Linked DNA regions of Telluria mixta. The protein of the gene in region 1 interacts with the protein of each later gene in a pairwise test. Links are inferred from orthologs where the notes say so. Each region holds a gene or a part of one and is shown in the gene's direction. Other genes may lie near its edges.

What was found.
Region 2: the proteins of P0M04_RS31685 (region 1) and glnL interact in binary tests that used the Escherichia coli proteins (3 or more experiments, as listed by UniProt). The link is inferred for Telluria mixta from one-to-one orthologs.
Region 3: the proteins of P0M04_RS31685 (region 1) and P0M04_RS21725 interact in binary tests that used the Escherichia coli proteins (3 or more experiments, as listed by UniProt). The link is inferred for Telluria mixta from one-to-one orthologs.

What each region holds. Positions count from the first base shown.
Region 1 is NZ_CP119520.1:7,205,749-7,213,739, reverse strand. The notes cover bases 2,420-5,327. They hold P0M04_RS31685 (P-II family nitrogen regulator), read left to right. Parts: upstream 2,420-3,658; coding sequence 3,659-3,997; downstream 3,998-5,327. Other genes in these bases: msbA (lipid A export permease/ATP-binding protein MsbA), read right to left, coding at 4,018-5,327; P0M04_RS31690 (NAD(+) synthase), read left to right, coding at 2,420-3,614. Also shown: P0M04_RS31700 (cobaltochelatase subunit CobN), read left to right, coding at 1-415; P0M04_RS31695 (GNAT family N-acetyltransferase), read right to left, coding at 387-1,523; more of P0M04_RS31690, read left to right, coding at 1,551-2,419; more of msbA, read right to left, coding at 5,328-5,838; P0M04_RS31675 (trimeric intracellular cation channel family protein), read right to left, coding at 5,941-6,546; P0M04_RS31670 (ATP-binding protein), read right to left, coding at 6,600-7,991. UniProt on the Escherichia coli protein: P-II indirectly controls the transcription of the glutamine synthetase gene (glnA). P-II prevents NR-II-catalyzed conversion of NR-I to NR-I-phosphate, the transcriptional activator of GlnA. When P-II is uridylylated to P-II-UMP, these events are reversed.
Region 2 is NZ_CP119520.1:578,360-586,257, reverse strand. The notes cover bases 1-2,815. They hold glnL (nitrogen regulation protein NR(II)), read left to right. Parts: upstream 1-772; coding sequence 773-1,858; downstream 1,859-2,815. Other genes in these bases: ntrC (nitrogen regulation protein NR(I)), read left to right, coding at 1,923-2,815; P0M04_RS02540 (DUF4124 domain-containing protein), read left to right, coding at 358-768; glnA (type I glutamate--ammonia ligase), read left to right, coding at 1-90. Outside these bases: more of ntrC, read left to right, coding at 2,816-3,431; magnesium/cobalt transporter CorA, read left to right, coding at 3,546-4,514; P0M04_RS02520 (TonB-dependent receptor), read right to left, coding at 4,572-7,241; P0M04_RS02515 (NAD(P)/FAD-dependent oxidoreductase), read right to left, coding at 7,555-7,898.
Region 3 is NZ_CP119520.1:4,872,584-4,880,820, reverse strand. Bases 1,758-4,911 are described here. They hold P0M04_RS21725 ([protein-PII] uridylyltransferase), read left to right. Parts: upstream 1,758-2,110; coding sequence 2,111-4,711; downstream 4,712-4,911. Other genes in these bases: P0M04_RS21720 (pseudouridine synthase), read left to right, coding at 4,874-4,911; map (type I methionyl aminopeptidase), read left to right, coding at 1,758-2,101. Outside these bases: tsf (translation elongation factor Ts), read right to left, coding at 1-129; rpsB (30S ribosomal protein S2), read right to left, coding at 275-1,021; more of map, read left to right, coding at 1,277-1,757; more of P0M04_RS21720, read left to right, coding at 4,912-5,620; P0M04_RS21715 (hypothetical protein), read right to left, coding at 5,624-5,812; P0M04_RS21710 (PAS domain S-box protein), read right to left, coding at 6,095-8,237.

The sequences.
Region 1 (7,991 bases):
GCTGTCGGCGATCGAGAAAGGCTACTGGAAGCCGGATGACGCCACGCGCCGCCGGCTGCTGGCCGAGAACGCGCGCGCCGTCGCGGAAAGCGGCGCGGCCTGTGGGGCGGATTCGTGCAGCCGGGCGACGCTGACGTTGCAGCCGTTGCTGGCGGGACGGGCGCCGGGGCAGGGTGGGGCGGCGCCGCGCGTGTCGGCCGCGCCGGCCGCGGCACCGGCTTCACCGGTCAAGGTGCCGGAACCGGCGGTAGAAGGCAAGGTCGCCGGCTTCGAGATGGAGAGCGTCATGGCCATGACGCCCGTGCAGAAGACGGTCGGCGCGCTGGCCGTGCTGGCATTGGCGATCGCCGTGGTCGGCGGCGGTTACGCGTGGCGCCGCCGCGCGGTCACGTTCGGAACGGATTCCGGTCGTTGAGCTCATCGATGTAATCGTCGATGCCGCCGGCCTCCCGTTCCAGGAAGCGCTCGACGGCATCGGCAAACGACGGATGCGCGAGCCAGTGCGCCGACCAGGTCCGCGTCGGCAGGAAACCCCGCGCCATCTTGTGCTCGCCCTGGGCGCCGCCCTCGAACACCTGGATGCCCTGCTCGATGCAGAATTCCAGCGGCTGGTAATAGGCCGCCTCGAAGTGCAGGCAGGGCACGTGTTCCAGCGCCCCCCAGTAGCGGCCGTACAGGGTCGTCTTGTCGTGCACGACGAGGGACGCCGCGATCGGGTGGCCGTCCCGTTGCGCGATCACGAGCAGCAGGTTCTCCGGCATCGTCTTGCCGATGCGGCGGAAGAAGTCCAGGTTCAGGTAGGGCTTGGAGAAGTGTTCCGAGTAGGTGTTGCGGTAGCAGCGCGTGAAGAAGCGCCATTCCTCGTCGGTGATGTCCGGCCCGCGCACGCGCCGCAACGTCACGCCCGCCTCGCGCACCTTGCGCCGTTCGGCGCGGATGTTCTTGCGCTTCTTCTGTTCGAGCGTCGCGAGGAAGTCGTCGAAGGTCGCGTAGCCCGCATTCATCCAGTGGAACTGCACGCCGCTGCGCAGCAGGAAGCCGGCGTCGGCGAGCTGCTTCGCCTGCTCGTCCGGCGGGAACAGGACGTGCGTGGACGAGACGTCCGTCGCCTTCTGCGTTTTCACGAGCACGTCGACGAGCGCCGCCCGCGCATGCGCGTCGCGCGCGAGCAGGCGCGGGCCGCTCACGGGCGTGAACGGGATCGCGGACAGCAGCTTCGGGTAATACTCGAGTCCATGCTCCTGGTAGGCGTTGGCCCAGGCCCAGTCGAACACGTATTCGCCGTACGAATGGCCTTTTACGTACAGGGGCAGGGCAGCGGCCAGGCGCTCATCCTTGTCGTACAGGGCGATGTATTGCGGCTGCCAGCCCGTCTCCGGCGTCGCGCTGCCGGATTCGTGCAGGGCATGCAGGAAGGCAAAGGACAGGAAGGGGTTCGGCGAGGCCTGCAGGGCCACGAGGGAGTCCCAGTCCGCCTGCCCGATCTCGGACAGAGAAGAAACGATATGCGTGCGATAATTCAAGATGACTTCCGTGAGCTGTTGAGACCTATGGATAAGCGATTCTTCAACCTGTATTCCCATGACTTCGCGCGCGTCGCCGTCGCCAGCCCGCGCTGTAAGGTCGCCGACCCCGCGTTCAATGCGCAGGAAACGATCCGCCTGGCACGCCAAGCCGCAGAGCAGGGCGCCGTGCTGGCCGCGTTCCCCGAACTGGGGCTGTCGGCCTACACGTGCGACGACCTGTTCCACCAGCGCGCGCTGCTCGACGCCGTGCTGGACGCGCTGGCCGAGGTGGTCGCGGCATCGAGCACATTGCCGCTGGCCCTCGTCGTCGGCGCGCCGCTGCGCGTCAACCACGTGCTGTTCAACTGCGCCGTGGTCGTCGCGGGTGGCCGCATCCTGGGTGTGGTCCCGAAAAGCTATCTGCCCAATTATGGCGAATTTTACGAAAGTCGGCAGTTCAGTCCCGCGGACAACGCGGCCGTCGACCGGATCACCCTGCTGGGCCAGGACGTAGCCTTCGGTCCGGAACAGATCTTCGAGCTGGAAAACCAGCCGCTGTTCCGCTTCCACGTCGAGATCTGCGAAGACGTGTGGGTGCCGGTCCCGCCGTCCTCGTATGCCGCGCTGGCCGGCGCGACGGTGCTGGTGAACCTGTCGGCGTCGAACGTCGTGGTGGGCAAGAGCGGCTACCGGCACCAGCTCGTGTCGCAGCAGTCGGCGCGCTGCCTGGCGGCCTACCTGTACACGTCGGCGGGCCGGGGCGAATCGACGACGGACATGGCGTGGGACGGCCAGTCGCTGATCTACGAAAAGGGCGACAAGCTGGCCGAGTCCGAGCGCTTCCTGGCCGATTCGCACATCATCTTCGGCGACGTCGACCTGGAACGCCTGTCGGTCGACCGCATGCACACGACGACGTTCGCGCAATCCGTGCGCCGCCATGCGCACGAAGTCGAAAAATTCCGCGTGCAGACCTTCGCCGTGCCGCTGCCGCTCGACAAGGACCTGCCGCTGGCCCGCCTCGTCGAGCGCTTCCCGTACGTGCCGGCCGACGGCCGCCGCCGCGACGAGCGCTGCACGGAGGTTTACAACATCCAGGTGCAGGCGCTCGTGCAGCGGCTGCAGTCGTCCGGGCACCAGAAGGTCGTCATTGGAGTGTCTGGCGGCCTGGATTCCACGCATGCGCTGCTCGTCTGCGCCAAGGCGATGGACAAGCTGGACCTGCCGCGCACGAACATCCTCGCCTACACGATGCCGGGCTTCGCGACGAGCGAGCGCACCTTGCGCCAGGCGCGCGAACTGATGCGCGTCGTCGGCTGCACGGCGCACGAGATCGACATCCGCCCCAGCTGCATCCAGATGCTGAAGGACCTCGGCCACCCGTATGCGGAAGGCGCCGAGCAGTACGACGTCACGTTCGAGAACGTGCAGGCGGGCGAGCGCACGAGCCATTTGTTCCGCCTCGCGAACCACCATCATGCGATCGTGATCGGCACGGGCGACCTGTCCGAGCTGGCGCTGGGCTGGTGCACGTACGGCGTGGGCGACCATATGTCGCACTACAACGTCAACGCGAGCGTGCCGAAGACGCTCATCTCGCACCTCGTGCGCTGGGTCGCCGACACGAACCAGATCGGCGACACGGGTTCCGACGTCCTGATCAACGTGCTGGAGACGGAGATTTCGCCGGAGCTGGTGCCGGGCAAGACGGGCACGGGCAAGGAAGAGGGCAAGCCGGCGCAGGTGACGGAAGACTTCATCGGTCCGTACGAGCTGCAGGATTTCAACCTGTACTACACCTTACGCTACGGCTTTGGGCCGGCGAAGGTGGCCTTCCTGTCGTGGAGCGCGTGGCAGGATCGCGCCGCCGGTCCGTGGCCGGAAGGCGGCAGCCCGGCGCGCAATCAGTACGACCTGGCGGCGATCAAGAAAAACCTCGGCATTTTCCTGTGGCGCTTCTTCAAGACGAGCCAGTTCAAGCGCTCCTGCGTGCCGAACGGGCCGAAGGTCGGCAACGGCGGCTCGCTGTCCCCGCGCGGCGACTGGCGCGCGCCGAGCGACTCGGAAGCGACCGTGTGGATGGACCAGCTGGCGAGGATTCCGGACTGACCGGGTGCCATGCGATAATCCCGGGAAATTCTTAGGAGATACCCATGAAACAGATTACCTGCGTGATCAAGCCGTTCAAACTGGATGAAGTGCGCGAAGCGCTGGCCGAAGTGAACGTCACCGGCCTGACCGTCACGGAAGTGAAGGGCTTCGGCCGCCAGAAGGGCCACACGGAACTGTACCGCGGCGCCGAATACGTGGTCGACTTCCTGCCCAAGGTGAAGATCGAAGTGGTGGTCGACGATGCGCTGACCGAGCAGGTCGTGGACGCCATCATCAAGGCTGCGCGTACGGGCAAGATCGGCGACGGCAAGATCTTCGTGCAGGAAGTGGAGCAGGTGATCCGTATCCGTACGGGCGAGACGGGGCCGGACGCCGTGTAACGCATTACAGGGCCAGTCAGTTACTGACTGGGCTTCTCTTGTGCCTTCGCGAGGTTCGCATAATATCCGTCGCGGGCCAACAGGTCGTCATGCGTGCCGGTTTCGACAATCGCGCCGTTACGCATCACGACGATCCGGTCTGCGTTTCGGATGGTAGAGAGGCGGTGCGCGATAACCACCGTCGTACGGCCTCTCATCAGTCGTTCAAGGGCCGCCTGCACCTGGCGTTCCGATTCCGTGTCCAGCGCGCTCGTGGCTTCGTCCAGGATCAGGATCGGCGCATCCTTGTACAGCGCGCGGGCGATCGCGATACGTTGGCGCTGTCCACCCGAAAGCCGCAGGCCGTTTTCACCGACTTCCGTCATGTAGCCGTGCGGCTGGCGCACAATGAATTCGTCCGCGTAGGCCGCTCGCGCGGCGGCGACGACGCGGTCCTGGTCCGGATCGGGATCGCCGTACGAGATATTTGCGGATAACGTATCGTTGAAGAGCACGACATCCTGTCCGACGAGCGCAATCTGCGCACGCAGGTCCTGCAACCGGTAGTGTCGAATGTCTTCGCCGTCCAGCAGAATGCGGCCGCTGCTGACGTCGTAGAAGCGCGGCAGCAGACTTGCAAGCGTCGTCTTGCCGCTGCCGGAGCCGCCCACCAGCGCTACCGTTTCGCCGGCGGCGATATGCAACGACACGTCGCGTAAGGCGGGGGTGGTGTCGACGTTCTGCTTGCCGTAGCTGAAACCCACCGACTCCAGCACGATATCGCCGGATGCACGGGCCAGTGAACGCAGCCCGCTGTCATCTTCCGCTGGAGCGTCGATGATGCCGAATACGGACGTTGCCGCCGCGAGGCCGCGCTGCAGCGGTTCGTTGACCTTGGTAAGATTCTTGATCGGCGATTGCATCGCCATCAGCGATCCCATGAAGGCGACGAACGCGCCCGGCGACAGAGCGCCTGCCTGTGCACGCAGCAACGCGAAATAAATCACGGCTGACAGGGTAATGCCAACCAACATCATGATCACGCCCGAGTTCAGTGCGGCTGTGGCGGCATGCTTGACGGACAACTGGCGATTCCGTTTCACCACGTTGTCAAAGCGCTGCTGCTCGTAATGCTGGCCTCCGAAGATCTTGACGACGCGCTGGCCACCAATGCTTTCGTCCAGCACATGGGTGAGTTCACCGATTGCATGCTGTGCGTTACCGGAAATGCGACGCATCCGGCGTCCCGCCACGACGACGACGAGTGCGACCATCGGCAGCAGGCCGAGGCAAAAAACGGCGAGCTGCAAGTCGATCCGGCACAGCAATACAATGTACCCGGCCGTGGCGATTGAATCCCGTACCACGACGTTAACGACATTCAGCCCTGCTTGCGAAACCTGATTGGCGTCGAACGTAACACGCGACAGTATGGTGCCGGTCGACGACTGATCGAAATAGCCGTTGGGAAGACGCAGGATGCGTGCAAACATTTTGCGGCGCAGGTTAGCCTGCACGTGGTTGCTGAGCCAAGCCGAGCCATAGTCCCCGGAAAAGCTGCTCACCATTCGCAGAATGGCCAACGCCATGATGGTCGCGGGAATCGTCCATAGCGCCGTTCCAGCAGTCGCCGCTGGAACGATGTGGCTTATCCATTCTTTGATGACATGCGGCAGGCCACTTGCGACCATGCCGGACATGACGTTATGCGGGTTTAACGCGTTGACTACATTCTCCAACTGCCGGATCAGGAGGACATCGGTCACGGACGCTATGGCAATCGCCACCAATGTCGCGCACAGTTGCCCGGCATAGGGACGGAATTCAAGCAGCAGACGAAAATACAGCAGGCGGTTTTTCAAGGGAAGGCTGCCGTCGCGATAAAAAGTCCATATTATGGTCGCCGGTATGTCAAGCGGACCGCAACGGTAAGAAATATTCTCAGGCTGGTGAATTTCGTAAATTCACCGCCCCACCCGCACATCGAACTTCCACGCCACCAGCCGGAACACGACGATGAACATCGCGCTGGACCACAGCGCGAAATCGTGCGGAAAGCCGTTCATCCCCAGCAGCAGAAACATCCAGTTGCCGAGGAATGCGCAGATCGCGTAGGGCTTGCCGTCCCTGAATACCATCGGCACTTCGTTGCAGACGATGTCGCGCATTACGCCGCCGAAGATCCCCGTGATCACGCCCATCATCGAGGCGATGAACAGGGGCATGTGCGCGTCCAGTGCGGACGATACGCCGGCCACGGAAAACAGGCCCAGGCCGACCGCGTCGGCGATCACGATCAACCGTTCCGACACGATCTGGCGCAGCGTCCGGATCAGCGGCGTCGCGACGAGGGCCAGCACGAAGATCAGGATCGCGTACTCCTGGTGGATCACCCAGAACAACGGCCGTTTATCGAGCAGGATGTCGCGCAGGGTACCGCCGCCGAATGCGGCGATGAAGGCGACCGTGAACACCCCCACCACGTCCATGCGTTTCCTGCGCGCCTCGATGAACCCCGAGAACGCGCCCACCAGGATTGCAACGATTTCAATGACGGTGATGAGATGCATGCGGGGGCCGATAGTCTCCATGTTGCTAGACTAGCATGCCGACCTCGGCCACGTCAGTTGGCGCGCGGTGCCAGCGGCAGGCGGACGGCGAAGACTACCAGGCCATCCTCGTACCGGTAACCGATCTCGCCCTCGTGTTCGCGCACGATCTGCTGGGCGATGTACAGGCCGAGACCCATGCCCGTGCGGTTGCGCGGATTGTTCAGCGAGCTGCGCTTGAACGGGTTGAACAGCGCGGCCTCGGTCTCCTCCGGGATCGGCGCGCCCGCGTTCGCGACTTCCAGTACGGCGACGCCATCGCGCGGCGCGAGGCGGATCGTGATCGGCTGGTTCGGCTCGCCGTGGTGGCGCGCGTTGGAGAGCAGGTTCGAGATCACCTGGCCGAGCCGGCCGCCGTCCGCCAGCACGAACGCCGGACCGACCGTGTGCAAATCGTAGACGATGGTCGGATAGGCAAGGCGCGCTTCCTCGACCATGTCCTCGACGAGGGCGGCCAGGTCGACGGGATGCAGGTCAATGCCGAGCGAGAGGCCGCGGTCGATGCGGCTCATGTCCAGCACCTGGCCGATCATGCGCTGCATGCGGTTGCTGGACGACTGGATGCGCTTGCCCAGCGTGCCCTTGTTGCTGCCGCCATCCGTCTTTTCCAGGACCATGCCGGCCATGTTGATGGAGTTGAGCGGGTCGCGCAGGTCGTGGCCCAGCATGGCGAGCAGTTGCGCGCGCGTGGATTCCGTCTGGGCGCGGCGGGCGTTCGAGACGCGCGCCAGCTCGCCCAGCATCATGCGCGCATGCGTGAGGACGCCGTCTTCCCACGGGTGAGCACAGCCGCGGACGGTCTCGTGCCAGGCCTCGAACGAGCCGCGCGGCGTCAGGCGCTCGCCCAGCGGGCCGGCCTGGGTCTTGTCCGGTTTGCCGCCCCAGGCCACTTCCTCGATCTGTTCCGTGCGCAGCAGCACGCACCAGCCGCCGGTGTGGCCGTCGAACGGCAGGCCCAGCATGCCGGCCCATTTGCCGAGCAGGGGCCGGACCGCTTCCGGCCAATCGTTCGCGCACGCGCGCGTCAGGATGGCGTGCGGCTCGGCCGGCAGCGACGCGATGATCGCTTCGCCCAGCGCCTGGTCGACGCCGCGGCACACGACGCGCCCGTACTGGCTGACGACGAGCGCCTGCGCATGCGTCGATTCCAGCAGGCCGTCGCCATGCTCGACGAGCGCTTCGAGCGGGTCTTCTTCCAGCAGCAGCGATTCCACGAGGCTCGTGCGCACCTTGGCCGCGTGCTCGACAAGTTCCGCGTCCTCGCGCGCCTCGATGCCCTGCACGGTGGACGCGATCACCTGCGCCAATACGTCGGCCGCCATCCGCACGGAGTAAGGCACGCGCTTGGGAGACATGTGGTGGCACGCGATCAGGCCCCACAGGCGGCCGTGGATGACGATCGACAC
Region 2 (7,898 bases), 6.6 Mb from region 1 along the record:
GACGCCTACATCGACCTGAAGATGCAGGAAGTCCAGCGCCTGCGCATGACCCCGCACCCGGCCGAATTCGACATGTACTACTCGTCGTAATTCGTTGGCATCACCCAGTGCCGGAATGGAAACGAACGGCACTGGAGTGTATCCACACGGTAACGAAAACGCGGGGAAAGCCAGCCGGCTGCCTCGCGTTTTTTACTGGATGGGGTATAGTCGGAAGCTTCCCAACCATGCATCCAGACTGACCTGATGCGAATGACAAGCTGCTTCCTCCTGCGTCTGTTGTTGCTCGCAGGACTTGCCGCGCATGAGGCGCGGGCCGATTCCATTATTTATAAATGCGTCGCCCAGGATGGTCGGGTGGAGTTTACCGACATCAACAAGCCAGGCTGCAAGGTGCTCGACCTGCCGGGCTATGTCGCGTCGACCCCGGCACCGGCGCCACGCGCCGCACCCGCGGTGACGATGCGCCAGGGAGCAGGGCGCCCGGCGGCAAGCGCGCCCAACCCCGCGGGGTTCCCGCGGGTGGACGGTGCCACGCAAAAGGCACGCGACGACGACCGCCGCGCGATCCTCGAGGACGAATTGCGTGCCGAGGAGCGGAAGCTGGCGGACCTGAAGCGCGACTATAACAACGGCGAGCCGGAACGCCAGGGCAACGAAAAGAATTACGCGAAATACCAGGAACGCGTGGCCCAGATGCGCGACAACATCGGCCGCAGCGAAAAGAACGTCGAAGCGCTCAAGCGCGAGATCGCCAACATCAAATGACACCATGAACGGGACATCGGCCCATCCTCTCCAGCACGACCGTTTCGCAGGCCTCGACATGCTCGCCTCCGCCGTGCTGGTGGCGGATGCCGATGGGCTCGTTCGCTACGCCAACCCGGCCGCCGAGCACCTGCTCGACATGTCGGCCAAGTCGCTGTCGCGCCAGAAGCTCGTCGGCCTGTTTACCAACGGCGACGAGCTGGGCGCCCTGTGCGAACAGGCGATCGCCCACAAGTACGCCGACCTGCGCCAGGACCTCACGCTGTTCCGCCCGGCACGCGAGCCGCTGCACGTGCACAGCATCGTCAGCGCGGCCGGCGAGGCCGAGGTCGTCGTCGAGCTGCGCGAGAATGTCCAGCAGCTGAAACTCGACCGCGAGGAGCGCCTCCTCGACCAGAGCCTGGCCAACAAGGAACTCATCCGCAATCTCGCCCACGAGATCAAGAACCCGCTGGGCGGCATCCGCGGCGCGGCCCAGTTGCTGGAACTGGAGCTGCCGGATGTGCACCTGAGCTCGCTGCGCGAATACACGCAGGTGATCATCAAGGAAGCCGACCGCCTGCAGACGCTCGTCGACCGCCTGCTGGCGCCGCACCGCCGTCCGCACATCGTGGGCGACGTCAACATCCACGAAGTGTGCGAGCGCGTGCGCAGCCTCGTGCTGGCCGAGTTCCCGTCGGGCCTCGCGATCCGGCGCGACTACGACGCGTCGATTCCCGAGTTCCGCGGCGACAAGGAACAGCTGATCCAGACCGTCCTGAACATCGTCCACAACGCCGCCCAGGCCCTGCGCGCACGCATTGCGGCGGGCGACGCCGAGATCGTCCTGCGCACCCGCGTGGCACGCCAGGTCACCCTCGCGAAGGTCCGTTACGGGCTGGCATTAGACTTGCATATCATCGACAACGGACCGGGCATCGCCCCCGATATCCGCGACCGCATCTTCTATCCGCTCGTCTCCGGGCGCGAAGGCGGCAGCGGTCTCGGGCTGACCTTGGCGCAGACTTTCGTGCAACAGCACCTGGGACTGATCGAGTGCGAAAGCCGGCCTGGATTGACGGATTTCCGCATCCTGATTCCCCTGCCATAAGCGGGTGAAATCGAGGGGCGTCTCCGGCAATCCCCCCTTGAACCTTCGCGGGAAGTAGAACTACATGAAACCAATCTGGATTGTCGACGACGATGCATCGATCCGCTGGGTGCTGGAAAAGGCCCTGGCGCGCGAGAACCTCGCCACCCGGAGTTTTGCCAGCGGCCGCGAAGCGCTGACAGCATTCGAAACGGACACGCCGCAAGTGCTGGTGTCCGACATCCGCATGCCCGGCGAATCGGGCCTCGATCTGCTGGCCGCCGTCAAGGAACGCCATCCGGGCCTGCCGGTCATCGTCATCACCGCCTTTTCCGACCTCGACTCCGCCGTCGCCTCGTTCCAGGGCGGCGCCTTCGAATACCTGGCCAAGCCGTTCGACATCGACAAGGCCGTCGCCCTGATCCGCCGCGCGCTCGAGGAGAGCCTGCGCGAGGCCAGCGTCGACATCGCGCCGAGCGAGACGCCCGAGATCCTGGGCCAGGCGCCCGCGATGCAGGAAGTGTTCCGCGCGATCGGCCGCCTGTCGCAGTCGAACGTGACCGTGCTGATCACGGGCGAATCGGGCACCGGCAAGGAACTTGTCGCACGCGCGCTGCACAAGCACAGCCCGCGCGCGCAGCAGCCGTTCATCGCGCTGAACACGGCCGCGATCCCGAAGGACCTGCTGGAATCCGAACTGTTCGGCCACGAGCGCGGCGCCTTCACGGGCGCGCAGGCGATGCGGCGCGGCCGCTTCGAGCAGGCCGAGAACGGCACCTTGTTCCTGGACGAAATCGGCGACATGCCGTTCGACCTGCAGACGCGTTTGCTGCGCGTGCTGTCCGATGGCCATTTTTACCGCGTGGGCGGGCACCAGCCCGTGAAGGCGAACGTGCGCGTGATCGCGGCCACGCACCAGAACCTGGAGCAGCGCGTGCGCGACGGCCTGTTCCGCGAAGACTTGTATCACCGCCTGAACGTGATCCGCCTGCGCCTGCCCAGCCTGCGCGAACGGAGGGAAGATATCCCCATTCTGGTGCGCCACTTCCTGGTGCAGAGTGCACGCCAATTGGGCGTCGAGACCAAGCGCATGAGCGACGAAGCGCTGCGCTTCCTCACCGGCCTGGAACTCCCCGGCAACGTGCGCCAGCTGGAAAACCTGTGCAACTGGATCACGGTGATGGCGCCGGGCCAGACCGTGGAGGTGAAGGACCTGCCGCGCGACCTGACCCAGGCCCAGCCCATGCCGGCCGGCGGCAATGGGATCGCCGTCGGCATCAGTTCCGGCGTCGGCACGGTGACGCTGGCGCCGCCGTCGTCCGGCATGGCGCACCACGCCGAAGCGGGCGTGCTGCCGAATGGCGCCGACGGCTGGATCGGCCTCCTGGAACTGCAGGCCGCGCGCATGCTGTCGGACGGGCAGGTGGAAGTGATGGACGTGCTGGGCCGCCAGTTCGAATCCGCGCTGATCCGTACGGCGCTGAAGCACACGCATGGCCGCAAGAACGACGCGGCGATCCGGCTCGGCATCGGGCGCAATACCATCACGCGCAAGATTGCCGAGTTGGGCATCGACGGGGCGAAGGACGAATAACGCATACGCCGGTTGAACGCGTGGGCACCACGTGCCCACGCGAGCGTTGGCGTAATGCCGGCCTATGGGACGATGGTGTAAGCTCTGTCATCTTTGCAACAACGTTTCGATGACATGCTGATCAACTGTGTCGCCTACCAGGAAGGCAAGAAGCTGTGCGACATCCCCGTCGAAGACATCAGCGACTACCTGGATAAACCCGGCTGCTTCGTCTGGGTTGCGCTGCGCGACGCCACCGACGCCGAAATGGCGCAGATGAAGGAAGAGTTCGCGCTGCACGAACTGGCCGTCGAAGACGCCGCGCGCGGCCACCAGCGTCCCAAGATCGAGGAATACGGCGACTGCCTGTTCACCGTCGTGCACACGGTCGATCTCGTCGATGGCGACCACCTCGCCACCGGCGAGCTGGCGATCTTCGCGGGCAAGAATTACGTCCTGTCCGTCCGCCGCGATTCCGCCAAGGGTTTTCTCGGCGTCCGCGCACGCGCCGAGCGCGAACCGCATCTATTGAAAATGGGCTCGGCCTTCGTCATGTACGCGCTGATGGACGCCGTCGTCGACCGCTACTTCCCCGTCGTCGACATGCTCGAATCCGAACTCGAGACGATCGAGGACCGCATCTTCACGCACGGCGCCCAGCGCGAGAACGTCGAGCGCCTGTATCAATTGAAGAGAAAGGGCCTCGTGCTGCGCCACGCCGTGTTCCCGCTGCTGGAAGCGATCGGCCGGCTGCACGGCGGCCGCGTCCCCCCGCTCATCGTCGGCACGCAGGATTATTTCCGCGACGTGCACGACCACCTGATCCGGATCGGCGGCCGCCTCGACGCGATCCGCGACACGATCAGCACCGCGATCCAGGTGAACCTGTCGATGGTCTCCATCGACGAAAGCGAAGTCAATAAACGCCTCGCCGCGTGGGCCGCAATCTTCGCCGTGTTCACGGCCTTCGCCGGCGTATGGGGCATGAATTTCAAGTACATGCCTGAGCTGGAATGGAAGTGGGGCTATCCGATGGCGCTCGCCGTCATGATCGCGGTGTGCGTCTACCTCTATCGGCGCTTCAGGAAGGCCGGCTGGTTGTAAAGAAAAACGCCCGGTGCGCGAACACCGGGCGTTTTGATTTGCTGCGCGACTACGTGCTTAGAACGTGTAGTTCACGCGCGCGTAGAAGGTGCGGCCCAGCGGATCCGTGTAACGCGGATCGTAGCCGGCCTGGAACGTGTAATCCTGGTACGACAGCGGCGGATCGCGGTCGAGCAGGTTACGCACGCCGACGGTCAGGCCCAGGCCCTTCTTCTGCTGCCAGGCGCCGTACAGGTCGAACGTCGTGTAGGAAGCGACATGGTTGGTCGGATCCTGGTCGACGTAGCCGCTCTTGTAGCGGGCGGTCAGGCCGGCCGACAGGGCGTCGCGGCTCCACACCAGGTTGTTGGTCGACTGCCAGCGGAACACCGGACCCGTGCCCGAGTACACGCCGACATTCTGGTTCCACTCGCCGCCTTCCGTGTTCTGGTACTCGTACTTGTGGACGTAGGTCGTGTTCGACGCGAACGAGAACGTGCCGTAGCCGGCCGAGCGCCAGCGGTAGTTGGCCGACAGGTCGATACCGTTGGTGATGATGCCGCCCAGGTTCTCGTTCAGGCGCTCGATGTAGCCGCAGGTCGCCGGGTTCGGGCACTGCGAACCGTCCACCGACAGTTCGCCGGCCGGGTTGCGGTGGTACCGGGAGGCATACTTGACGTTGTCGGCGAAGATGTCGTCCAGGCTCAGCACGCTGATCTGGTGGTCCAGCTTCAGGGCCCAGATGTCGACGCCGACGCTCAGGTTCTTCAGCGGCTCGATCATGATGCCGATCGTGGCGTTCTTCGACTTCTCCGGCTGCAGCGCGGGGTTGCCGCCACCCAGCACCTGGAACTGCTGGCTGCAGTTCGCGGCGCGCGAGTGGCCCGGCAGCGGGTTGCCGCCCGGGCAGTTGACCGGGTCGTCATACGTGCCGGCGGTGTTGGTGAAGGTCTGGGCCGAGTGGATATCGTACAGCGACGGGGCGCGGAAGCCGGTCGAGTACGAACCGCGCACCAGCACCGCCTGCGTCGGCTGCCAGCGGAACGACACTTTCGGGTTGGTCGTGTTGCCGAAGTCGCTGTACTTGTCGTAGCGGACCGAGCCCGTCACGTCCAGGGTTTTCAGGATCGGGACGTTCAGTTCGCCGTAGACGGCGTACGTGTGACGCGAGCCCGAGTTGAGCGTGTTCGGGTCGATACCGGTCGAGGCGACGACCTTCTCGGCAAACTCGGTATTCGCGGCGCTCGTGAACTTGTCGTACGTCGTCGCCGCGCCCAGTGCCAGGGCGGCGCCGCGGCCGGCGTTCAGCCAGTCGCCCAGCTCGCGGCTGGCGTGGAAGTCGAGGCCCGTGGTCTGGCCGCGCGCGGTCTGGATGGTGCCCGACAGGGCGGCCGAGTTCAGCAGCGCGGTGCCTGCGGCGGACTGGTCGCCGAACGGGTTGATCACGCCGTCCCGGACGCCCTGGGTGATGAGGCCACCGTCGCTGTAGCCGAACAGCTGCTCCTGCACGCGGTTCTCGTTCCAGGTGACGGCACCGTCGTAGTCCCAGCCGGCGACGTTGCCGGCCAGCGAGACGACCAGGCGCTGCTGGCGGTTCGTGTTCTTGTCCTGGCGCACGCCGTTCGGCATGTCGCGCCATTTCACGTGCGTGAAGCCCGGCTGCACACCGTCCGGCATGAAGGCTTCGGTGTAGGTCGGATCCAGGCCGGCCGGGTAGTACGGGTTGGCCGTGCCGTCCGGACGCAGGCGGTTCATGTACAGGCCGCCGTACGGGACCGGGGCGATGGTGGTGCCGACGACGCTCTGGCTCGTCAGGTATTCGACGCCCAGTTCGTGCTGGCCCAGCTTCAGGGTGCCGCGGATCAGGCCGGAGTCGCGGATGTTGCGCGGGATGTAGTCGACGAACGACGAGGTCGTCATCAGGCAGCCGGTGCCGCCGTCCGGAATCAGGTGCACGCCGGTCGTGCAGCCCGGGCCGGCCGGGTTGACGCTGTCGCCGCCCTGGTAGTAGTTGGCCGGGAAGGTCGAGGTCGACAGGCCGCCCGGGTAGCGGGTGTTGTACGAGCGGTCGGTACCGGTCAGCGGGTACTGTTCCTGGTGGTCGATCACGGCCGAGATGTTCCAGCCCTGGGTGTCGAGGTCGCCCCAGCCCAGCGCGACGTTCGCGTTGATCGAACGGCCGCCGCCGTGCGACGCGACGTCTTCGCCGAAGGTGGCGCTGCCGCCCTGGTAATTCTTCTTCGTGATGAAGTTGATCACGCCGCCCACGGCGTCGGAGCCGTACAGCGACGACGCGCCGTCGCGCAGCACTTCGACGCGCTCGAGCGCGGCGAACGGGATCATGTTCAGGTCGGGGGCCGAGCTGTCGTAGGCGTTGTTCGCCAGGCGACGGCCGTTCAGCAGCACCAGGGTCTTGTTCTGGCCGATGCCGCGCAGGTTGGCGAACGAGGCGCCGCCCGTGCTGGAACCAACCGACTGGCTGGTGCCTTGCTGGGCCTGCGAAACGCTCAGGTTCGACATCACCTGCTCGATGGTGGTCAGACCTTCCTTCTTCAGGTCTTCGACACGGAGCACGGTGACGGGCACGGCCGTTTCAGCGTCGATACGCTTGATCGCCGAGCCGGTGATTTCGACGCGCGCGATCGGCGCCTGCTGCACTTCCTGGGTTTGTGCCAGGGCGGTGCCGGCAAAACCGAAGCCGGCTGCCAGCGTCGTGCCGGAGAATATGAGGCGCAGGGTCCGCGCCATGGTTTTTTCTGTGAGCATCTTGGTCCTGTTTTGTAGGTTACAAGTTTGAAATAGCGGATAACCAATATTTCAAGAACAGTAAACATACACCACAGAAACTAAAATTCACGCAGATTTGTGGTGTAATTACGTCAAAAACAGACAGATTTGCATTAACGCTTGTAAAAATTTGAAACAATATTTCTTTGTGAAATCAAGCGTGTATGTACGACATCTTTATGTACATATGTCTCGATCAGTGGAATCAGGTGGTTTCGGCCATGCAGGCGGGCGCCGGCCGTGAGACCGGCGCCAGGGGAGGTGAGGAAGGAACTCAGCCGACCATGGCCAGTGCGACCGCTTCCGCGACGCGGATGCCGTCGATCGCGGCCGACATGATGCCGCCCGCGTAGCCGGCGCCTTCGCCGGCCGGGTACAGGCCTGCCGTGTTCAGGCTCTGCAGGTTGTCGTCGTGGCGCTTGATGCGGATCGGCGACGACGTGCGGGTCTCGACGCCGGTCAGCACGGCGTCTTCCTTGTAGTAGCCCTTGATCTGCTTGTCGAACGCGACGAAGGCTTCGCGCAGCGCCACGGTGGCGTAGTCGGGCAGGGCCGGGGCGAGGTCGGTCAGGTGCACGGCCGGCTTGAACGACGGCGTCACGCTGCCGAATTCGGTCG
Region 3 (8,237 bases), 2.3 Mb from region 1 along the record:
GACGCGCAGGATCTCTTCGGCACGTGCCATGTCGCCTTCGGCTTCGTTCAGTGCCTTCTTGCATTCCATCATCGGTGCGTCGGTCTTCGCGCGCAGTTCACCAACCATCGCTGCAGTAATCGCTGCCATGTCATTTCTCCTAAAAGTAGGAGCAAGCCGCCGTCTTCGACGGCTTGCATATTATTAATCTATCCAGAAACTGCTTGCAAAAAGGGGCGCTCGATCTTAGGCTCGGCGCCCCTTTACAGCTCAGCGGGCCGTGACCCGCCGGGAATTAAGCTTGCTCGGAAACTTCGACGAAGTCGTCAGCCGACTTGACCATCTCGGCGACTTCGTTGGTGGCGTTTGCACGGCCTTCCAGGATCGCATCGGCGACGCCGCGTGCGTACAGGGTGATGGCCTTCGACGAGTCGTCGTTACCCGGGATGACGTGGGTCACGCCTTCCGGCGAGTGGTTGGTGTCGACCACGCCGATGACCGGGATGCCCAGCTTGCCGGCTTCGGTGACGGCGCCCTTGTGGTAGCCGACGTCCACGACGAAGATCGCGTCCGGCACGCCTTGCAGGTCCTTGATGCCGCCGATCGATTTCTGCAGCTTGTCCAGTTCGCGCGAGAACATCAGCGCTTCTTTCTTGCTCATCTTCTCGACTTCGCCCGACTCGATGGCCGCTTCCATGTCCTTCAGACGCTTGATCGAGGTCTTGATCGTCTTGAAGTTGGTCAGCATGCCGCCCAGCCAGCGCTGGTCGACGTACGGCACACCGGCGCGCTGCGCTTCAGCGGCGATGATGTCGCGGGCCTGGCGCTTGGTGCCCACCAGCAGGATCGTGCCGCGGTTGGCGGCGATCTGCTTGATGGTCTTCATCGCATCCTGGTACATCGCCATGGTTTTTTCCAGGTTGATGATGTGGATCTTGTTGCGATGACCGAAGATGAACGGGGCCATTTTCGGGTTCCAGAAACGGGTCTGGTGGCCGAAGTGAACACCGGCTTCCAGCATTTCGCGCATAGTGACAGACATTGTATTCTCCAGGGTTGGGTCTTGAATGACGGCCGGTACACCCGTTTTCGGGCACCCTTTTCGGCCGCATTCGCGATTTACATTCAAAAATTGCTCGATACGGACACGAGCAACCCGAGATTCTAGCGGGATTTGACACGAATTTCAAGCTCGCGCACGCATGACCGTCGCCGCCGGGGGCAGCGGCCGGCGGCCCGGCCACGTTATGAATCACATATAATGACCGGCACAGAACTTATCGCAGAACGGATCAATATGGCAATTTCCATCAAGACCCCGGAAGACATCGAGGGCATGCGCATCGCCGGCCGCCTCGGCGCCGAGGTGCTCGACTACATCACGCCCTTCGTCAAACCGGGCGTGACCACCGGCGAACTGGACCGCCTGTGCCATGAATACATGGTGAATGTGCAAGGCACCGTCCCGGCCCCGCTGAACTATGCGCCGCCGGGCTACCCGCCGTTCCCGAAAGCCGTCTGCACCTCCGTCAACGACGTGATCTGCCACGGGATTCCGGGCGACAAGGTCCTCAAGAATGGCGACGTGGTGAACATCGACGTCACCGTCATCACGAAGGATGGTTATCACGGCGACAACAGCCGCATGTTCTTCATCGGCGAACCGTCGAAGCTGGCGCGCCGCCTGACGGAGATCACCTACGAATGCATGTGGCTCGGCATCAGCAAGGTGAAACCGGGCGCGCACCTGGGCGACATCGGCCACGTGATCCAGCAGCACGCGGAAAACGCCGGCTATTCCGTCGTGCGCGAATTCTGCGGCCATGGCATCGGCAAGGTCTTCCACGAAGAGCCGCAGGTGCTGCACTACGGCCGTCCGGGCACGGGCGAAGAGTTGAAAGCCGGCATGATCTTCACGATCGAGCCGATGATCAACGCGGGCCGCCGCGAGATCCGCGAAATGCCGGACGGCTGGACCATCAAGACGAAGGACCGCAGCCTGTCCGCCCAGTGGGAACACATGATCCTCGTGACGGAGACGGGTTACGAAGTACTGACGACGTCGGCCGGCACCCCGCCGCCGCCCGCCATCATCCAGCCGAAAGACACCGTCGCCGCCTGACCCGCTCCCATGTCCACGTCCACCGCCACCACGTCCTCGACCGCGCAACCGCTGCAGCCGCTGCAGCTGAAGCAACGCCTGAAAGCCGAGCGCCAGCTCGTCATCGCCGAGTTCCGCGAGAACGGCAAGCCGGAAAAACTGTTGCGCGGCCTGCGCCACAGCGTCGACGGCGTGCTGGCGGATGCGTGGCATGCGGCCGGCCTGCCGCCGGATGCCGCGCTGGTGGGCGTGGGCGGCTACGGCCGCGGCGAGCTGTTCCCGAATTCCGACGTCGACCTGCTGATCCTGCTGGGCAACCCGCCCGACGCGATCGCGCAGGCGAAGCTGGAAAACTTCGTGCAGCTGCTGTGGGACCTGGGCCTGGAAATCGGTCACAGCATCCGTACGGTGGACGAATGCATGACGGAGTCGGCCGCCGACATCACCGTGCAGACGAGCCTGCTGGAAGCCCGCCTCGTGACGGGCAATGAAGCCATCTTCAACGAATTGCTGCGCCGCTACGACGAGGCGATGGACGCGCAGGCCTTCTTCCAGGCCAAGACGGCCGAGATGCGCCTGCGTCACGCCAAGTACGAATTCACGCCGTTCTCGCTGGAGCCGAACGTCAAGGAAAGCCCGGGCGCGCTGCGCGACCTGCAGGTGATCCTGTGGGTGGCCAAGGCGGCCGGTCTCGCGAATTCCTGGAGCCAGCTCGCGATCCGCGGCCTGATCACGCGCGAGGAAGCGCGCCAGCTGATGGAAAAGGAGCGCGCCTTCAAGGACATCCGCATCCGCCTGCACCTACAGACGAACCGGAGAGAAGACCGTCTCGTGTTCGACGTGCAGACGGCCATTGCGGAAACGTTCGGCCTCACGTCCACGGGCGAGGGACTCGACGCGCGCCGCGCCAGCGAATACCTGATGCAGAGATATTACTGGGCCGCGAAGACCGTGACCCAGCTGAACACGATCCTGCTGCAGAACATCGAGGCCTACCTGTTCCCCACGCCGTCGCAGCCGGTGCCGATCAACCCGCGCTTCAACGAAGTGGGCGGCTTCATCGACATCGCCGCGGACGACACGTTCGAGTCCACGCCTGCCGCCGTGCTGGAAATCTTCGTGCTGATGACGGAACGCCCCGACATCAAGGGCATGACCGCGCGCACGATGCGCGCCCTGTGGCATGCGCGCACGCTGATCGACGACGCATTCCGCGCCAACCCGCAGCACCGCGCCCTGTTCCTGCGCGTGCTGCAGGCGCCGGTGGGTCTCGTGCACGCGCTGCGCCGCATGAACGACATGGGCATCCTCGGCCGCTACCTGCCGAACTTCCGCCGCATCATCGGCCAGATGCAGCACGACCTGTTTCACGTGTACACGGTCGACCAGCACATCATGATGGTCGTGCGGAACATGCGCCGCTTCACGATGACGGAGCACGCGCACGAATACCCGTTCTGCAGCCAGCTGATCGCCAATTTCCGCGACCGCTGGCTGCTGTACGTGGCCGCCCTCTTCCACGACATCGCCAAGGGCCGCGGCGGCGACCACTCGGAACTGGGCAAGGTCGATGCGCGCGAATTCTGCCGCGACCACGCCTTGTCCGAGGAAGACACGGAACTGGTCGTGTTCCTCGTCGAGCACCACCTGACGATGTCCGTCGTCGCCCAGAAGCAGGACCTGTCCGACCCGGACGTGATCCAGTCCTTCGCCCGGCTCGTACGCGACGAGCGCCACCTGACCGCGCTGTACCTGCTGACGGTGGCCGACATCCGCGGCACGAGCCCCAAGGTGTGGAATGCGTGGAAGGCGAAGCTGCTGGAAGACCTGTACAAGATGACCCTGCGCGTGCTGGGCGGCGAGCCGCCGTCGGCCGACCGCGAACTGCGCGCGCGCCAGCAGGAAGCCTTGGCCACGCTGCGCCTGTTCGGCCTGCCGTCGGACGCGCACGAGGCGCTGTGGAAGCAGCTCGACATGGCCTATTTCCTGCGCCACGACGCCTCCGACATCGCCTGGCAGACCCGCTGCCTGGTCGACAAGCTGGGGCGCGACAAGCCCGTCGTGAAATCGCGCCTGGCACCGATCGGCGAAGGCCTGCAGGTGACGGTGTACGTGAAGGACCAGCCCGACCTGTTCGCGCGCATCTGCAGCTATTTCGACCGCAAGAATTTCTCCATCCTCGACGCCAAGATCCACACGACGAAGGATGGCTACGCACTCGACACGTTCCTCATCACGGACGAACATTTCGCCAACAGCTACCGCGACATCATCAACCTGATCGAGCACGAGCTGTGCGAGGTGCTCGTGCACCAGGAACCCCTGTCGCCGCCGCTGCGGGGCCGGCTGTCGCGCATGTCGCGCAACTTCCCCATCACGCCGACCGTGGACATGCGCCCGGACGAGCGGGGCCAGTTCTGGGTGCTGGCGATCGGCGCCAACGACCGCAACGGCCTGCTGTACTCGATCGCGAGCGTGCTGGCGCGCTACCGGATCAATCTGCACACCGCCAAGATCATGACGCTCGGCGAGCGCGTCGAGGACGTGTTCCTCATCGACGGACAGGCGCTGAACAACCAGCGCGTGCAGGTGCAGCTGGAGACCGAGTTGCTCGACGCCGTGAAGATCTAAGTTAATGCGTCATTCCCGCGCAGGCGGGAATCCATACTGAGCCGCAGAATTCGATAATTCAAAACTGCTGCGGTCTCTCAACAGAGTGGCTTCGGCACTTCAGCATGGGTTCCCGCTTTCGCGGGAACGACGGTATTTGTTTCCGTAATTTTTTGAACGACCATGACCGAACCCGTACGCCTTTCCAAACGCATGTCCGAACTTGGCCTCTCTTCCCGCCGCGAGGCCGATGAGTGGATCGCGAAAGGATGGGTCCGCGTCGACGGCCAGGTGGTGTCCGAGCTGGGCAGCAAAGTCTTGCCGCACCAAAAGATCACCGTCGAACGCCAGGCAGCCGCCCAGCAGGCCAAGCGCGTGACCGTGCTGCTGAACAAGCCGGTCGGCTTCGTCAGCGGCCAGGCGGAAGACGGCTACAAGCCGGCCGTCGTGCTCGTGAAACCGGAAAACCGCTGGGCGGACGATCCATCGCCCGAGCTGTTCCACCCGACGCAGCTGAAATCCCTCGTGCCGGCCGGACGGCTGGACATCGATTCCGTCGGCCTCCTCGTGCTGACGCAGGACGGCCGCATCGCGAAGCAATTGATCGGCGAAGACACGTCCATCGAAAAGGAATACCTCGTACGCGTGCAGTACACGAAGCCGGGACGCCTGCCGGACGCCGACCTCAAGAAGCTGAACCACGGCCTGTGGATGGACGGCAAACCGCTGCTGCCCGCAAAAGTGCGCTGGCAAAACGACGACCAGCTCAGCTTCACCCTCAGGGAAGGCCGCAAGCGCCAGATCCGCCGCATGTGCGACATGGTCGGCCTCAAGGTCATCGGCCTCAAGCGTGTGCGGATCGGCCGCGTGAAGCTCGGCGACCTGCCGCCCGGGCAGTGGCGCTATTTAGGCGCAGACGAGCGCTTCTGATCCTCAATGCGCGTGCCGCATCTGTGTCCACGGATCCAGCACGCGCAGTTCATCGAGCACGGCCCGCGGCGCCTCGACGGTGCCGCCGCTGTCCTGGTCCCACTCCAGCCTCAGCTTTGATCGGCCCCTGCGCAAGTCCACGCGGACGTAATCGACCCACGCGTCTTCGGCATCGTATTCGAACGTCTTCATCCAACCGGTCCGCAGCAGCGCTTCCAGCGTCTGGCGCAGTGCGAATGGTGGGAGGTCCGAAATCGTTTCAGGGTGTAACTGGGGATCATTGAAGACGCCCAGGTATCTGACGAATTGTGAAATCCACGCCATCGCTGCCTCCCAACATCGGTTGACGTTGATTTCAGTCTACTAAGGCGGGAAGCATATTGACGTTAGCTAACGCACATAGCGGAACCAAATGCAGTTCGCATATGTCACAAATTTGTAACTTTTTGTTTCAGCAACGTCGTATGATCTCTTTCAGGCAAGAATTCTGTGCAACTCCTCGATACTGACGGGTTTGGTGAGATGGTGCGAAAAGCCACGGTTGCGGGTCTGGCGCCGGTCGGCATCCTGCCCCCATCCCGTCAGTGCCGCGATCCGCACGGTGGTGAAGCGCTCGTCCTGGCGCAGGCGGCGCGCGACTTCATAGCCGTCCATGCCGGGCATCCCGAGGTCGAGCAAAACACTGGTCGGCTGGAAAGTTTCAGCCATCGCCAGCGCGGCGCGACCGTCGTACACGACGCGGACCTCGGCGCCATCCGCTTCCAGCAATAACCCAAGCGTATCGGCGGCGTCGCGGTTGTCGTCCACGACAAGGATGCGCTGGCCGTGGAACGGCGCGGCCGGTTGGGCCAGGCCCAGCTGCGGTGCGTCGTCATCCGTATCGAGCTCGGCTGCGAGCGGCAGCCGCACGATGAACTCGCTGCCCTGGCCCGGCCCGGCGCTGCGCGCCTCGACGGTGCCGTGGTGCATCTCGACGAGGCTGCGCACCATCGTCAGGCCGATGCCGAGGCCGCCCTGTCCCCGCCCGGCGGACCGGTGGGCCTGCGCGAACATGTCGAACACGCACGGCAGCGCATCAGCCGGAATGCCGATGCCCGTGTCGCGCACGATGGCCAGGACCTGGCCGTCCTCGCGCCGCACGTCGAACCAGATGCGTCCGCCCCCGTCCGTGTACTTGGCGGCGTTGTTGAGCAGGTTGGCAAACACCTGCGTCAGGCGCACGCGGTCGGCTTCGAGGACGAGCGGCTGCTCCGGCAGCGCGACGGCGAGCTGGTGGCCGGCCCGCTCGATCATCGGCTGGCTCGTCTCGACGGCGCTGTGGACGATCTCGGCGAACTGCAGCCGCTCCAGCTTCAGGTCGATCTTGCCGCGCGTGATGCGCGACACTTCCAGCAGGTCGTCGACGAGGCGCGCCATCTGCTTCACCTGGCGCCCCACCATCTCGACGACACGGTCGGACTGGCGCCGGCCGTCCGGACGGCGCATCAGCTGCACCGCGTTGCTGATCGGGGCCAGGGGATTGCGCAATTCGTGGGCCAGCGTCGCAAGGAACTCGTCCTTGCGACGGTCGGCCTCCTTTAGCGCCTCCTCGGCCTGCACGGCCCCCGTGATGTCGAGCGAGATGCCGACGTAGCCACGGTGTTCGCCGTCGCCCGAATGCCAGGGCGACGCATGGGATTCGAACCAGTGCCGGCTGCCATCCTTCACCACCGCCTGCATGCGCTGGGTAAAGGCGCCGCGCGTGCGGATCGCGTCGAACACGTCGCGCAGGTACGCGTCCATGTCGCCCGGCCGGGAGATGCTCTTCCAGCCGGCGTTGCCGTCCGCCGTTGTCACTTCATCGGTGACGCAGCGCTGGTTCAGGTAGATAACGTTGCCGTCCACGTCGAACTGGTACACGAGCGCGGGCGACGCGTCGGCCAGCGCGCGGAACCGGCCCTCGCTCTCGCGCAGCGCATCCTCGGCGCGCCTGCGCACGGTGATGTCGTGGAACAGGATCGCCACGCGCGGCACCTGGCGCCCGCCGACCGGGTACACGAAGAAGTCGTACCAGCTGCCCAGCGGCTGCGAAAAGCATTGCGAGCGGCTGGAGACGCCCGTGCGCACGACCTGGGCGCAGGCGTCCAGCCAGCACGGCTCGTGCTCCGGGGGCATGCGCAGCTGGCCCGGCCCCACGTAGGCGATGTTGGCCATGCGCACGGCGGCCGGATTCGCTTCCGCGTAATCGAGGCCGGTAGGCCGGCCCGTATCGTCGAAGCGCACGGTCGCGAGGAGGAAACCTTCGTCCATCGCCTCGAACAGCATGCGGTAGCGCCGTTCGCTCTCGGCCAGCGCGGCCTGGGTGCGGCGGCGCTCGTCGACGTCGATGTGCATGCCCACCCATTTACGGACGCTGCCGTCGCGGTTGAACAGCGGCGCCGCACGCGCATTGGTCCAGCGCCAGCCGCCGGAGGCCATCTGCACGCGGAACTCGGCGTTCAGGATCCGGCGCGTGCCGACGGCCGCACGCCATTCGCGCAGCACATAGGCGCGGTCGTCCGGATGCACGGCCTCGATCCAGCCCACGCCCAGCGACGCCGATTCCGACTGGCCCGTATAGGTCGTCCAGCTGGGCGAG